2 regions of the Clostridium aromativorans genome follow, and region 2 is predicted to be linked to the other one. Evidence: predicted binding sites of a transcription regulator. Region 2 holds the regulator's gene; the other holds the start of a gene.
What was found. Region 2 encodes HrcA, which represses chaperone genes, less so after heat shock. Its sites were predicted from a motif close to TGTTAGCACTCNNNNNNNNNGAGTGCTAACA; they were not measured.

Region 1 (7,636 bases), on a different contig from region 2:
CAAGTGCAAAATCTTCGATATAGCAAATGCGACGAAAGGCATAATTAAAAAACGCGGCACAACACCCCATAGTACATCAAGGGGGCGGGAAAATACCAATTTAAAATCATTAGTCGTCATAGTAAGCCCCATACAAAGCATTACGGTTCCCAAATACCAAGCAGTATAAGCACTTAAAGGCTTAACATGCGTTGGAAATAAGAAAGCTAAAACCGAGCCAATAACTACCCACACTGGAAAATACCCTGTAATCAATTTGCAAATCTTTTTTATCATTTTTTTACTCTCCTTTTCAGTGTTTTTAGTAAAATTTTAAAAATTGCATATCATCTGTTTTGAAAACTTAAAACTCAAAATATAATTTGCAATTGCATAAACCGTTTTCAGAAATTTTACATATATATCATTTACTCGATGCCAGGTACAAATCAATATGAAATACCAATATAATTCCTCTAGAGAAACTTTATTGACCTTTAGTAGTAAAAAATGCTATTTATTTATATATAAAGTAGTAAATTTACTACTATGGCTAAGTATACTAATTAAATGTTTTCATATCAGATAAAAACATTTAACCATTATAATTATTTTATTCAGCAATAATCATACCAACTGATTATTTTTTATAGCAATTCTTTTAAAATGCACAGATAAAGCTTTTACTTATATTATCCATTAAAACATTCTGTTAGATTAATTTAAAAATGTGAGATTATTTGTTATATTCACTGTTGCAATTTGATTATTCTAACAGTTTTCTAATTCTCATACTCGTGAAACAATTAGCTGTTATTTCAATATTCAAAGCAAAAAAGAGACACAGAAATACTATGTCTCTTACTTGCCGTATTCTTCTTCCTCAAAAGGAAAGTAGAACATCAATTATTTAATCAAAGTACACACATCATTTGCAAATTGCACTGGATCTTCCACGGGAAGTCCCTCAATTAAAAGCGCTTGATTGTACAGCAGATTGGAGTATACCTTTAATTTATCCTTATCCTCTTGAAACGCTTTCTTGATGGCCTTGAACATCTGATGGTTTGTGTTGATTTCAAGAATTTTATCGGCTTTAATATTTTGATTGTTTGGCATCATTTTAAGTACTTTTTCCATTTCAATGGATACTTCCCCTTCATTTGCCAAACACACAGGATGAGTCTTAAGTCTATTTGAAGCCCTTACTTCTTTTACCTTATCTTTCAATACTTCCTTCATGAAATCAAATAGCTCTTTGTTTTCCTCAGTTTCCTTTTTACTTTCTCTATCATCAGAATCAAAACCTAGATCCTTACTGGAAACAGATTTAAACTCCTTTTCCTTATATTTCATAAGCATCTTAATGGCAAATTCATCTACATCGTCGGTAAAATACAATATTTCAAAATTTTTGTCTTTAACCAATTCAGTTTGAGGCAATTTTTCGATTTTTTCTACATTCTCACCTGCTGCATAATATATATATTTCTGATCCTCTTTCATTCGCGAAACATATTCGTCAAGAGTTACAAGTTTTTTCTCTGTAGAAGAATAAAACAACAACAGATCCTGCAGTACTTCCTTGTTGGCCCCGAAATCAGAATAAACTCCATACTTAAGCTGTTTTCCAAAACTATTGTAAAATTCAATATATTTTTCACGATTGTTTTTAAGCATCAAAAGAAGTTCGCTCTTTATTTTATCTTTTATCTTTTTTGCAATGAATTTAAGCTGCCTGTCATGCTGCAGAAGTTCTCTTGAAATATTAAGGGAAAGATCTGCTGAATCCACAAGACCCTGGACAAAGCTAAAATAATCCGGAAGAAGATCAGCACATTTTTCCATTATCAAAACGCCATTTGAATATAACTCCAGCCCCTTTTCAAATTCCTTTGTATAGAAATCATAAGGTGCTCTGGCCGGGATAAAGAGCAGTGTCTTGTAGCTGACCACACCTTCTACACTTGAATGTATTACCCTGAGAGGTTTATCATATCCAAAATGCTTATCCATATAAAATTGATCATAATCCTCAGGCTTTAATTCATTTTTATTTTTTCTCCAGATAGGTACCATGCTGTTTAAAGTTTCATCTTCAAAATAATCCTCATATTCTTTTTCATTATCTTTTTTAGGCCTGCTCTTTTTTACCATCATCTTGATTGGATATTTTATGAAATCAGAATATTTCTTAACCAGCAATTTTATTTTGTATTCATCCAAAAACTCATCATATTTTTCATCTTCAGTATTTTCTTTAATTTTTAAGATAATTTCGGTACCTGTAGTTTCCTTTTCACAGGGCTCAATACTATATCCCTCAGCCCCCTCTGATTCCCACTTATAGGCCTTATCCGAATCAGCAGAACGACTTTTTACAGTTACTTTGTCAGACACCATAAATGCGGAATAAAAGCCAACTCCAAATTGACCTATAATATCTACTCCATCTTTTATGTCATTTTCATTCTTAAACGCAAGAGAGCCGCTTTCTGCAATAGTCCCAAGATTATCTTCAAGCTCCTTTTCTGTCATGCCTATACCCGTGTCTGTAATTGTAAGTGTTTTCTTATCCTTATCTGCAGCAATTCTGATATAGAAGTCATCTTTGTTGAAATTAACATTTTCATCAACAAGTGATCGATAATAACTTTTGTCAATTGCATCGCTGGCATTTGATATAAGTTCTCTCAAAAATATTTCTTTATTTGTGTATATTGAGTTAACCATTAAATTAAGCAGTCTTTTCGACTCTGCCTTAAATTCTTTTACAGCCATTTTATCATTTCCTTTCAATTATATATAATATACTAATGGCAGGGCACGACACCTCTGTCACAATTATCATACAGTCAAGTGATTCCCGGATTCATGGTCACCTGAATATTTTTTTGTTAGCACTTATATTACTTGAGTGCTAATTTTATTTTAGCAATAATTTCTTCTTTGTCAATATATTTTCTCAAATTTATCTGCTGAATTCATTTGTCATAATATTTAAGCTGTAAATTATCAGAACTATAACAAAGAAAATTCTCATGAATTATTTTTTAAACTTTGAATTAATTTTACAGGATTAATTATCTTACCTAAACTATGTAATTTACTATTTCTTCTAAATTCAACAGTAGTTCCAGTTCTTAATGCCGTCTTCCAAAATTCATCGGGAGTTATACTTGGTTTGACTTCACAGGAAAGAGCATAAACACCTGCTATATAAGGAATTGACCAACTCCAGCCACCTTCTCGGTAGAAAACATACCCTATATCCTGTTGGACTTGCTGTACATCTTGAATCCATGGGAATAAGCAGTGTATTATTCAAGTTATATTTTCCTTCATAATACTCCTTCTGCCAGAATAAGCCCGGAGTATAGGATGAAGAGGTATCGGGATCAGACAGAGGGTTTCTTCCAAGCCCGTTAAATTTAAATCCATAAGTATCTTTAAGTGATGATGAAACTACAAATATATTTTCTTCTCTGGCTCTGTCCACTGCTTTTATCACTTCACTGTACCCCACATCTCTAGGACTCCATCCTATTGAAATGGAAATAGCCCTTATCTTTTTACCTTGAGGTAACTTTTTATTGAGTTCTATTATTCTGTTTATGGCATGAGCAATGTAATTAAAATTGACTTTTGATTTTTGGCATATATCCACAGGATCTTGTCCTATATAATATAAATCAGATTTTGGAGCGATACCCGTTTTTTTACCAACAGCTATTGAAGCTACTGCAGCTCCATGCATTGAAGTTTCACGTCCGCAGTGGAGCTCTTCATAAGATTTGACATTATCTTTATATTCAGCATGATTTACAAGAAGACGCTGATCTATTATTGCAATACCAACATTTTTCCCATTCACTCCTAAACTATGGAGAGTTCTTATGCCAAGTCCTGGATTTTTCCCTAATGACATAATTTTTTCAGGTGAAAAAACTGATGTAATATTTTTTGGCCATTTTGTATTACTATCAAAGCTTGAATTTAAAAGTTCTTTTTCCCTTCCATCAATATCAGCTTCCGATAAATCCTTTGAACGCAAGTCCATTCCTTTACTGTTTTTAAAATTTGAGCTCAACTGTGGCAGCTTATTTAATTTTCCAACCTTCCAATCTGCCGGTGTCACTTTTACAGCAATTCCAGCAGTACCTTTATTTAATGCATTATTGGGTTTTATCAGCACATTTAAAGATATCATACTTATAATAAACAATATAAACACTATGATTAGAATTTTATACTTTTTCTTCATGTAGAAATATCTCCCTATTTTTTTAATTTTTATTATATATAAATTCTAATATTAATTTCTAAAGAAACACTTATTGAACTGATTAAGATTTAATTAAAATTTGATATTTGAAATATAGCCCCATCCTTTTGAGATGAGACCTTTCACTATTTTAACATTATTTTTAATAAGTCCGCTTCCTGCCGCTGAATCCAGTACATTTAATGTCTGCCTATACCTCAAAAAAGGCAGATCTCTGCTTTTTATATAATTAACTGCTTGTACTTTTTATGATTTGATTTATGTATTTATCTAATTTTTGGCTTGCCTTTAATATTTCCCTATAATCCGCCCTTTCCTCAATCAATTTATGTAATCTCTCTCTTAAATCGTTTACCTTATCATCCATCACGTAAATTTCAAACCGCCTTTCTTATAAATAACAAATTAAAGTTTATAATTCAAAACACTTTTAAATTATAGCATAAAAATCCTCTATTGTAGACTATAGTATGCTGATAATTTGCAACATTTTTTTTAAAATTAAATTCAAGAGGTGGTTTATGTGACATTAGAAAATGCACTTGCTGTAACTTTAAAAAACCGCAGAATAAAATGTGGATTATCGCAGGAAGATCTTGCTCATAAATGTAATATTGATAGGACTTATATAAGCATGATAGAGTGTCAGAAACGAAATCCTACTTTAAATATCATTTTTAAAATCTGCAAAAGTTTAGATATAAAGGCCAGCGATTTTATTTTAAATATTGAGAAAGCAATGGAAGACAGCTAAAAAGCTAAAATTGTTTTCCGGCTAACTTAATTCACATTTATAAATAAATTGAATGGAGTTAAAAAATCCCATCCTTTTCGGACGGGGTTTTTGATATTACTTTAATTTTTTTTCATATTTTTCAACCATTTTTTTAACCATCTGACCACCTACTGAAAAATTATTTACTGCGTTAGGATCTCTGTTCTTTTCAGCAAGCTCCCTGGCCGCTTCTATTTTTAATCTCTCCATGCCAATTCTAGCTTCGGGAACCAATATCTTATTTCTTCTGGACATAAAATTATCATCTCCTCTACAATAGTTTGTACATTTCAATGAAATATATAATAGAAATTTACCCTAGTTCAACTTGTTTTTAGAATAAAATTTTAGGGCTTTTCCTATAAATTTTGATGCACCGCTTCCATATCTTTTATCTGTTGCTTTTATAAATTCAGGACTTGATAAATAAAAATCTGCCATATACCCAAAATAATTTTCTCCTTCATCTACTTTCAAAGCTTCATTTATTTGCCTGGTTTCATTTGCTATTTCAAAAACAATTTGTTGAATCTCTCTTGAAAAAGGATCTCTACTTAAATCAGATACAAGCTTTTTATATAATGTATCTATTTTAGGCAAATTATTTTCAGAATAAATTTTCAAAGCTTTTCCTATAAATTTAGACGCACCGCTTCCATATTTCTTATCAACTTCTTCTATCCATTTAGGAAATACCAAATAAATTTGCACCATACTGTGCCAGTAATAATCTCCCATATCAGCTTTAAAAACTTCATAATCCTTTTTAACTGTATTAGTTATTTCTTCAGCAATCCGTTGAATTTCCCACGAAGAAGGATCTTTACTTAAATCAGATACAAGTTTTTTATATAGTTCTTTTAATTTAGGATTCCCGTCATAAAGACAATCTTTCTTAAACTCATCAATCTGTTCTGCTTTAGTTAAAGCATCACTATTTAAATTTTTCTTTAAAGCTTCAGTGAATTTTTTTATACTTCCATACTGCTTTATAGCGTCTTTAGCAATTTCACTTTCCTTAGTTTTAACTTTTTCAATAAATTCATCAAATTTATCTATGCTTCCCCACTGCCTAATTACTTTAGTCTTATTTTCTGTTTTAAATTCTTCTAACACATTATAATATTCGGTCATATCAAATTCCTTAAAACTCATCGTGCTTTCTCCCTTCAACGTTTTATTTATAAGTCCAATTAATTCGTTTAATCTATTGCGTTTCAAAACAAGCAGTTTTTTCTGATTTTTTAGTGCCTCCATTTTATCAAAGCTTGGTTCTGTCATGATTTTTTTTACTTCCTTTAAAGGTAATTCAAGCTCCTTAAAAAATAAGATCTGCTGTAAAGCTTCAAGAGCCCTGTCATCATAAAGCCTGTAACCTGCCTCTGTAATTTTACTTGGTTTTAACAATCCTATCTCATCATAGTAATGCAGTGCGCGCACACTTATTCCCGTCAAATCTGAAACCTGTTTTACTGTTCTCATTTCCACACCTCAAAATCTGATTTTAGAACTATCACTATTGTCTAATACTCTGCCGGCTGTAATCTTTGTTGATATAAATAATCTCTACATATATATTGCACTATGACGCGGAGTCAGAGTCAATACTTTTTGAAAAAATTCAATTTTAAAAGGTTCTGACTTATTTTCAATATTTATTTGCATTATCAATCATATTGTAGTATAATAAAGCTCATATAACTTAATAAGGTTCTCTTATCAAGAGCGGTGGAGGGACTGGCCCTTTGAAACCCGACAACCGGCATCAATTTTTAGATGTATCGGTGTCAATTCCTGCAAAGTGAATTAAACTGTTTTAAGTCACTTTGAAAGATAAGAAAAATACTAATTCTATAACCTGCTATCAAAAGCTATTTTTCTTATAAAAGGAAAATAGCTTTTTTATATTACAAAATAAAAATTGGAGGTATGTCTGATGGGGATTTTAGTGGTAGGCGGAGACAGAATTGAAAAAATAAAAAACAAATTGAGGGAAAACGGATTTAATAAAATAGTACATGTTACGGGGAGAAAAAAAGGAGACAGAAAAATAAAAATTCCATCAAATACGGATATAGTTGTGGTTCTTATAGACTACATAGGGCATAATATGGCTGAAATAGTAAAACAACAATCAAAACGAAATAATATCACAGTAATGTTCTGCAAACATTCCTGGTCCAGCATAAACAAGAACATAAATACTTACATGAAAAAGACATCATAGCAATAACTATTCCGAAATATTTGTTTCTTTCACCATTTATCTATCTGGCCACAATCTACATTCTCTCCGTAAGCCACCATGGGGCCACCCCTGATAATAGACAAACTGACAACCTGATAGAGCAGAATTCCATCTGCTTCAGCAACACATATTTCCAGTACATTTCCAAAATAATCCTTAATCCAGCCTAATATTTCTCCTTTTTTCAAGGTATCTCCTGCCCTTTTTGTCGGATACCAGCATCCCGTGTGTGATGCATTTTTGTAAATTACATTTTCTACATCTACAGGTTTATAGATTTTCCCAGAGATCTTTCCCTCCAGAATTTTAAGATAACGCAGCACATTTCTAACATCTTCTTTTCCCAATT
Region 2 (7,636 bases):
AATAAAGTTCAAGAATTTTTTCAACTCAGGGGAAAGAATATAAAAAAGATTGATCTTAGAGTGTTCTGTAACCTCATGGAGGGGAATAACTTAAGTGCAATAGAAAATGAAGTGGAAAAGCTATGCTGTTATACCTATGGCAGGGATATAAAAAGAAAAGACATTCAGGAGATGTTTCTAAAAAACAGTGAAGAGGATATCTTTGATGTTGTAAATGCTATATCCAATAAGAATTTAAAAGATGCACTTCATCTGTTAAATGAACTCATATATAGCGGTGCTAAAATAAATTATATTTTAGTTATGATAGAAAGACAATTTAGTATTCTGTTTAAAATTAAATTACTTCTGGAAAATGGCAAACAAAAGACCGAGATTATGAAATTATTAAACATTAGATCCCAATATAGATATAATATAATGGTTCAGCAGAGCAAAAAATTTACATTAAAACAGCTTAAAAAGTCCATACAATTATGCTTGAATACTGAAAAAGATATGAAAAGTTTCTCTCTCAATGAGAAAACCGAATTAGAGCTTTTATTAATAAATACTATTGCATAATAAATAACCGGTCACCGCCGGTCATTTATTATGCAACTAATCCATTTAATTTTAAAGTCAGCTTAGATTTATCTCTTGAAGCTTTATTCTTGTGAATAACACCTTTTGATGCCGCCATATCTAGAGCTTTTATAGCTGCAGTGAAGGTAACCTTAGCTTCTTCTACATTTTTATTCTCAACAGACGTTAAAAACTTTTTTATAGTAGTCTTTAATGAAGATTTTATTATTCTATTCCTCAATGTCTTAGTTTGAATAACTTTTATTCTCTTTTTTGCAGATTTTATGTTTGCCATGCTTTCACCCCCTTGTATTTTTATAGATTTCAATAGCTTTGGGGAAATTTGCCATCAAATCATTATATTTAACAAGTGCTATTATAGCATTAAATTTTAACCACTTCAAGTAAAATTATACTGTCAAAAATATATGCCTTTCAAACTTTTTATCTAATTGTAAAAAGTTTATTGTAAACTGTGAATTGTCGATCTGGTATATTGTAAAAGATAATAACTAATAATATGTAGAGAAAAATCCAGGCTTTAGCTTGATCAAAAAATTTACCAAGCTTAAATAATGTAAAGGGAGTGATATGTGAATGTTTGATGTAAGGACGGATTTGGCGGTAGAAGCCAGGGAAAAGTGCCGTAAGGAAAGAGGAGGGGAAGTTCCTGGAGTGGAAGTGGAGGAAACTATGGAGGATGGTATAAAGGTGACCTGTGTAAAAATAGTGGAGGATATTGGGGAAAAAATCATGGGAAAACCAAAAGGCTCCTACATAACTGTGGATATGCCAAGACTCACTCATTACGATGGGGAAATAAGGGATAAAGTGAGCAAGGTCGTGGGAAAAGTATTGTCAAGTGTGATAGATATAGATAAAAGCATGACTGCATTGGTGGTGGGATTGGGAAATTGGAACATAACCCCTGATTCTCTGGGGCCTAAAGTGGTCTCAAAACTTATGGTTACCAGGCATTTGAAGCAGTTAGTACCTGACAAGATAGATGAGGGTATAAGGCCTGTATGTGTCATATCCCCAGGGGTACTTGGGATTACTGGCATTGAAACCAGTGAAATAATACAGGGTGTTGTGGACAAAGTAAAACCTAATCTGATAATTTGTATAGATTCGCTGGCGTCAAGGAAGATGGACAGAGTGAATTATACAGTGCAAATAGGAAATAGGGGAATATCTCCTGGTTCTGGGGTAGGCAATAGAAGGATGGAATTGAGTGAAAAAACACTTGGGGTGCCTGTAATAGCTATAGGAGTTCCTACAGTGGTGGATGCGGCTACTATGGCCAATGATACTATTGATATGGTTCTGGACGAAATGATAAGGCAGACAAAAAAGGGAGAAAAATTTTATGAGATGTTGAAATCCGTGGATAAGGATGAAAAGCATCAGATGATAAGGGCACTTCTTGAGCCTTATAAGGAAAATATCATGGTTACACCTAAAGATGTGGATCTGGTAGTGGATTCCATTTCAAAGGTTATTGCAAATGCTATAAACATAGCACTCCAGCCTGCATTGGACTTAGACGATATAAATACTTTCTTGAATTAGTAGCAGATGATATTTTATAGTAATTTTGAGTATTACGTGAAAAGTAATTGGCTGTAGGATTATAATCTGGAATATAATGTATAAAATTCATAAAAAAGCTCATCCTTTATAATGAGAATTTTATTCCTATTTGGGGGTGACTTTTTTATGAATAGGAAAGCTATTGCAACTGTAATGATAATTTGCTGTGTAATAATTATTTTAGGATTTACAGTTATAACTGCAGGATTGCCTAAATTTATAAAGGATAAATCAGATTTTAAGATAGATTACACTCAGACACCTTTTGATTTTAGCGTGGATATGGGAAATTACTCACTTAGCATAGATAATAGGATAGGTGATAATTTTAAAAACGGATCTAAAAAAATTATAGATGTGGTAGGTAGTAAAATATATTCTGGAACTTCTTATATAATAGATATGACTCAAAATACATTTGAAAATATAGAGGATAGGTTCACCAAATAATGTGCTTTTAACTGTAGGGTGATTATGATATAATTTACTGTAGTTGTTGGTCCGAATTGTGGAGAAATTTCATTGATATTGGGGGAAGTAGTATGCAGAGTGAAAGACAGAGACATATAAGAAATTTTTCTATAGTTGCCCATATAGATCACGGTAAATCCACCCTTGCAGACAGGTTAATTGAAAAAACAGGAACTCTTACTGAAAGGGAGATGAATTCCCAGGTACTTGACAATATGGAATTGGAGAGAGAACGGGGGATAACTATAAAATCCCAGGCAGTGAGGCTTATATATAAGAGGCCTGATGGAGAAGAATATATTTTAAATCTTATAGATACGCCGGGACATGTAGATTTCAATTATGAGGTTTCAAGAAGTCTTGCAGCCTGTGAGGGAGCTGTTTTAGTAGTTGATGCAACCCAGGGCATACAGGCACAGACACTGGCTAATTGCTATTTGGCCATGGATCACGATCTGGAAATTGTTCCGGTAATAAATAAAATAGACTTGCCAAGTTCGAGACCTGATGAAGTAAAAGGGGAGATAGAGGATGTCATAGGAATAGATGCGGAAGATGCTCCTCTAGTTTCTGCAAAGACAGGGTTAAATATAGATGAGGTCTTGGAGGCCATAGTAAATAAAATACCTTCTCCAGAGGGAGATGAGAATGCGCCTTTGAGGGCTCTTATATTTGATTCAAATTATGACAGCTATAAGGGAGTGGTCTGTCATATAAGGGTAAAAGAAGGTTGTATTAAGACAGGAGAAGAGATAAAGCTCATGGCTACAGGCAAGGTATATGAAGTTACAGAAACGGGAATATTTGTCCCGGATTTCATGCCCAGATCAGAATTGAAGGCTGGAGATGTGGGATATTTCACAGCTTCCATTAAGAATGTGAGAGATGCAAGGGTTGGAGATACAGTAACTGAAGCGAGAAGAGAGGCGTCAGAACCTCTTAAAGGATATAGACCTGTAGTCTCTATGGTATACAGCGGCATATATCCGGTAGATGGAAAAAAATACAGTGAATTGAAGGAAGCACTGGAGAAACTTCAGGTTAATGATGCAGCACTTTGTTTTGAACCGGAGACATCTATAGCTCTGGGATTTGGATTTAGATGTGGTTTTTTGGGACTGCTTCATATGGATGTCATACAGGAAAGGGTTGAAAGGGAATTTAACCTAGACATAATAACTACGGCTCCATCTGTTATATATAAGGTATATAAGACAGATGGTACTCTAATAGAACTTACCAATCCTACTAACATGCCTGAAGTATCGGAGATAAAGTACATGGAGGAACCAATAGTTAAGGCTTCCATAATAACTCCTTCGGAATATGTAGGATCAGTTATGGAACTTGCCCAGGGCAGAAGAGGTACTTTTAGAGATATGCAGTACATAGAGACCACCAGGGTATCCTTAAATTATGATATTCCACTAAATGAAATAATATATAATTTCTTTGATGTATTAAAATCTAGAACAAGAGGTTATGCATCTCTTGATTATGAATTAAAGGGCTATAAGGCTGCTGAATTGGTAAAATTGGATATTCTTTTAAATGGGGAAGCTGTAGATGCCCTTTCCATGATTGTGCCTGAAGAAAGGGCTTATGAAAGAGGAAGGAGTATAGCTGAAAGGCTTAAGGAAATAATACCGAGACAGCTTTTTGAAATACCAATACAGGCTGCTGTAGGTGGGAAAATTATAGCTAGGGAAACTGTCAAGGCCATGAGAAAAGATGTGCTTGCGAAATGCTATGGAGGAGATATATCCAGAAAGAAAAAACTTCTTGAAAAGCAAAAAGAAGGAAAAAAGAGAATGAGGCAGGTAGGTTCTGTGGAAATTCCCCAGGAGGCTTTTATGGCAATACTTAAAACAGAAGACTGAATACAGTTTACAATTGACAGTTTACAATTGACAATTAATGAAGATTTTCGGCTGTAACGAAAATCAACCGAATTTGATATTTGAATGTGCTTTTTTTATAAGTAAAATTTATAAACTGGGGAGTGTTTTTGTGTACGATAAAGGAAACATGATTACAGGGGAGCCTGCAGCTTTATACATACATATACCATTTTGCAGGAAAAAATGCCTCTATTGTGATTTTTCATCTTACAGTGGAAAAGAAGAATTTATGTGGAATTATTCAAAGGCGTTGGCTGGAGATATAGATTTTATAGGTAAGAGATCTATAAAATCTATATTTATAGGCGGTGGAACACCTACCTATTTATCACTTGAGAGCTGGAATAATATATATAAAGCTCTGAAAAAGTTGAAATTGGAAGACAATTTGGAATTTACAGTGGAGGGAAATCCAGGTACTTTTACCGAAGAGAAATTAAGGTTTTTAAAAAATATAGGGGTCAACAGATTGAGTATAGGACTTCAAGCATGGCAGAATTCTTTACTTGGAAAAATTGGCAGAATTCATACTTTAGATGATTTTTTAAAAGGTTATGAGATGGCGAGAAAGCTGGGCTTCTCAAATATAAATGTGGATCTCATGTTTGGGCTTCCAGGGCAGACTTTAAAGGACTGGAGGGAATCTCTGGAGAATGTGGTTGGGATGGCACCAGAACATATATCCTGTTACAGTCTGATAGTGGAAAAAGGAACTCCTTTTTACAACATGTATAAAAACCATGAACTAAAGCTTCCTCGGGAGGAAGAGGAAAGGCAGATGTATTATTTTACATTGGAGTTTCTTTACAAAAGTGGATACAATCAATATGAAATATCCAATTTTGCCAAAATGGGAAATGAATGCAGGCACAATCTGGTGTATTGGAATTTAAAATCTTATATAGGATGCGGTTCAAGTGCCCATTCCTATGTAGATGGATATAGATACAGAAATACGTCAGATATAGAAGAGTATATTTTGGAAGGCATTGAGGGGAAATTTATAAGGCTGGATAAACATAAAAATTCCATTTATGATGATATGGAAGAGTTTATGTTTATGGGACTTAGAAAGATAAATGGAATTTCAATAAGAGATTTTAAAAATAGATTCAATAGGGATATTTATTCAGTGTACGGCGGTATAATAGATAAATACGTGGAGAAGGGAATACTAATAGTGGATGGAGATAGGATGTATTTAAATAAGAGAGGAATAGAAGTATCCAATAGTGTGATGTGTGAATTTATATTGACATAATATCGTTTGTATCAGATATGTTGAGTAATCATGAGAAAATATCATAAAATTCATTTTAAATGTAATAAACTATTCTATTTGTTAAAATAATATACTTTATGTGGTGTTGACAAAAAAAATTATGAGTGATATTTTTTAATCATAGTGATTAGCACTCAACAGCAATGAGTGCTAATAAAGAGGTGATATTATGGAAATGGATGAGAGAAAGATAAAAATACTTCAGGCAATAGTAAATAATTATATAAATACTGCTGAGCCTGTGGGATCCAGAACCATAGCTAAAAAATATAACTTGGGAGTGAGTTCTGCCACCATAAGAAATGAAATGTCAGATTTGGAGGAAATGGGTTATTTGGAACAGCTTCATAGTTCTTCAGGAAGGATACCCTCTAACAAAGGATATAGGTTGTATGTGGATAAATTGATGCATATACCCAATTTGAGTCCGGAAGAAATATATATAATAAAAAGTCAGATTATAAGTGACGCATTATTTGAAGTTGATAAGATAATAAAGCAGGCTATTTATCTTTTGTCTGAATTAACGAGGCTTACTTCTGTGGTTAGAGCACCTTTTGCAAAAAAAGGTCGTATAAAGCATATGCAATTGATAAATATAGAATCTAACAGCAGTATTCTATTAGTGCTTATAATTGACAGTGGAATTATAAAAAATAACCTTATAAAAATTAAGAAGGCTATTTCTGACGGTACTCTTGTTAAGATGAGCAATGCATTGAATGACCAGTTAAAAAATTTATGTGCTGATGATATAAGTGTAGAAATTGTAGACAAATTGAAGTCGGATTTAAGAGGGTATGAGGATGTAGTTGATGAAATAATTTGCGTCTTGTATGATAGATTGAATAATGTAGATAATTCGGAAATATATATGCAGGGAGCTATGAATATATTTGACTATCCAGAGTATAAGGACATAGAGAAGGCAAGAGAATTTTTATCTATGCTGGATAATAAACAAAAGGTAAGCAGTTTATTAAACAGTGCCTCGAGTATTTCGGTAAAAATAGGAAATGAGAATTATATAGAAGGCGCAGAAGACTGCAGTGTAATATCTGCAGTGTACAGTTTAAATGAAAAACCAATAGGGGAAATTGGTGTAATAGGACCTACAAGAATACCTTATTCTAAAGTTATATCTGTATTGGCAAATGTGGTGAAGGAAATGAATAGTATTTTAAGTCATGCTTATTCTGATGAAAATAAGTGATGATATTATACTGAATGAATCTGAAAGCCGTTTGCTGGAGATAACAATAAAATGTTAGTTGGATTGGAGGAAGTGTCTAAATGTTGAAAGATGAGGATATGAATGCACAGGATGTTGAAAAAAAATGTGCTGAAAAGGAAGATGAATGTCTAGAAAAAGATAAAAATTCCAAAGCAGGTGAAAAAATAGACCTGGATGAAAAATTGCAGGAATCCGATAATGAAAACATAGACGAAGAAGAGAAAGTCGATGAAAAAAAGTCAGAGGATGAAGCAGAAGTAAAAGAGGAAGAAGTAGATGAACTAGAGGAGAAAAGGAAGAAGTTACAGGAAGAATTAAAAAAGGAAAATTTTAAACTAAAGGATGAAAACAATAAAATTATGAATGAATTTAAAGCTCTTCAAGATAGACTTTCCAGAACAATGGCGGAATATGACAATTTTAGAAAAAGGACTTCAAAAGAAAAAGAGGGAATCTATTCTGATGCATGTAAAGATATATTAAAGGAAATACTTCCTGTATTAGATAACCTTGAAAGGGCAGCAAAGTCAGAGGGTAATTTGGATGCATTAAAAAAAGGCGTAGAGATGACAATGAAGCAATTTAATACTG

Region 1: the regulator HrcA is predicted to act here: its motif matches at 2,875-2,905, upstream of htpG (molecular chaperone HtpG).

Annotation. Positions count from the first base shown of each region.
Region 1 covers NZ_JAJJPB010000011.1:68,485-76,120, reverse strand. Annotated here, with positions in the region: gene LN736_RS10065 (bile acid:sodium symporter family protein) at 1-276, opposite strand, end outside; gene htpG (molecular chaperone HtpG) at 886-2,760, opposite strand; gene LN736_RS10055 (S8 family serine peptidase) at 3,170-4,243, opposite strand; gene LN736_RS18975 (hypothetical protein) at 4,337-4,465, opposite strand; gene LN736_RS10050 (aspartyl-phosphate phosphatase Spo0E family protein) at 4,494-4,631, opposite strand; gene LN736_RS10045 (helix-turn-helix domain-containing protein) at 4,788-5,018, shown strand; gene LN736_RS10040 (alpha/beta-type small acid-soluble spore protein) at 5,115-5,294, opposite strand; gene LN736_RS10035 (MerR family transcriptional regulator) at 5,358-6,521, opposite strand; SAM riboswitch class I at 6,753-6,879, shown strand; gene LN736_RS10030 (DUF2325 domain-containing protein) at 6,976-7,266, shown strand; gene LN736_RS10025 (succinylglutamate desuccinylase/aspartoacylase family protein) at 7,296-7,636, opposite strand, start outside.
Region 2 covers NZ_JAJJPB010000003.1:146,076-153,711, forward strand. Annotated here, with positions in the region: gene holA (DNA polymerase III subunit delta) at 1-564, shown strand, start outside; gene rpsT (30S ribosomal protein S20) at 593-859, opposite strand; gene gpr (GPR endopeptidase) at 1,162-2,136, shown strand; gene LN736_RS04910 (hypothetical protein) at 2,284-2,607, shown strand; gene lepA (translation elongation factor 4) at 2,700-4,508, shown strand; gene hemW (radical SAM family heme chaperone HemW) at 4,657-5,790, shown strand; gene hrcA (heat-inducible transcriptional repressor HrcA) at 5,981-7,024, shown strand; gene grpE (nucleotide exchange factor GrpE) at 7,105-7,636, shown strand, end outside.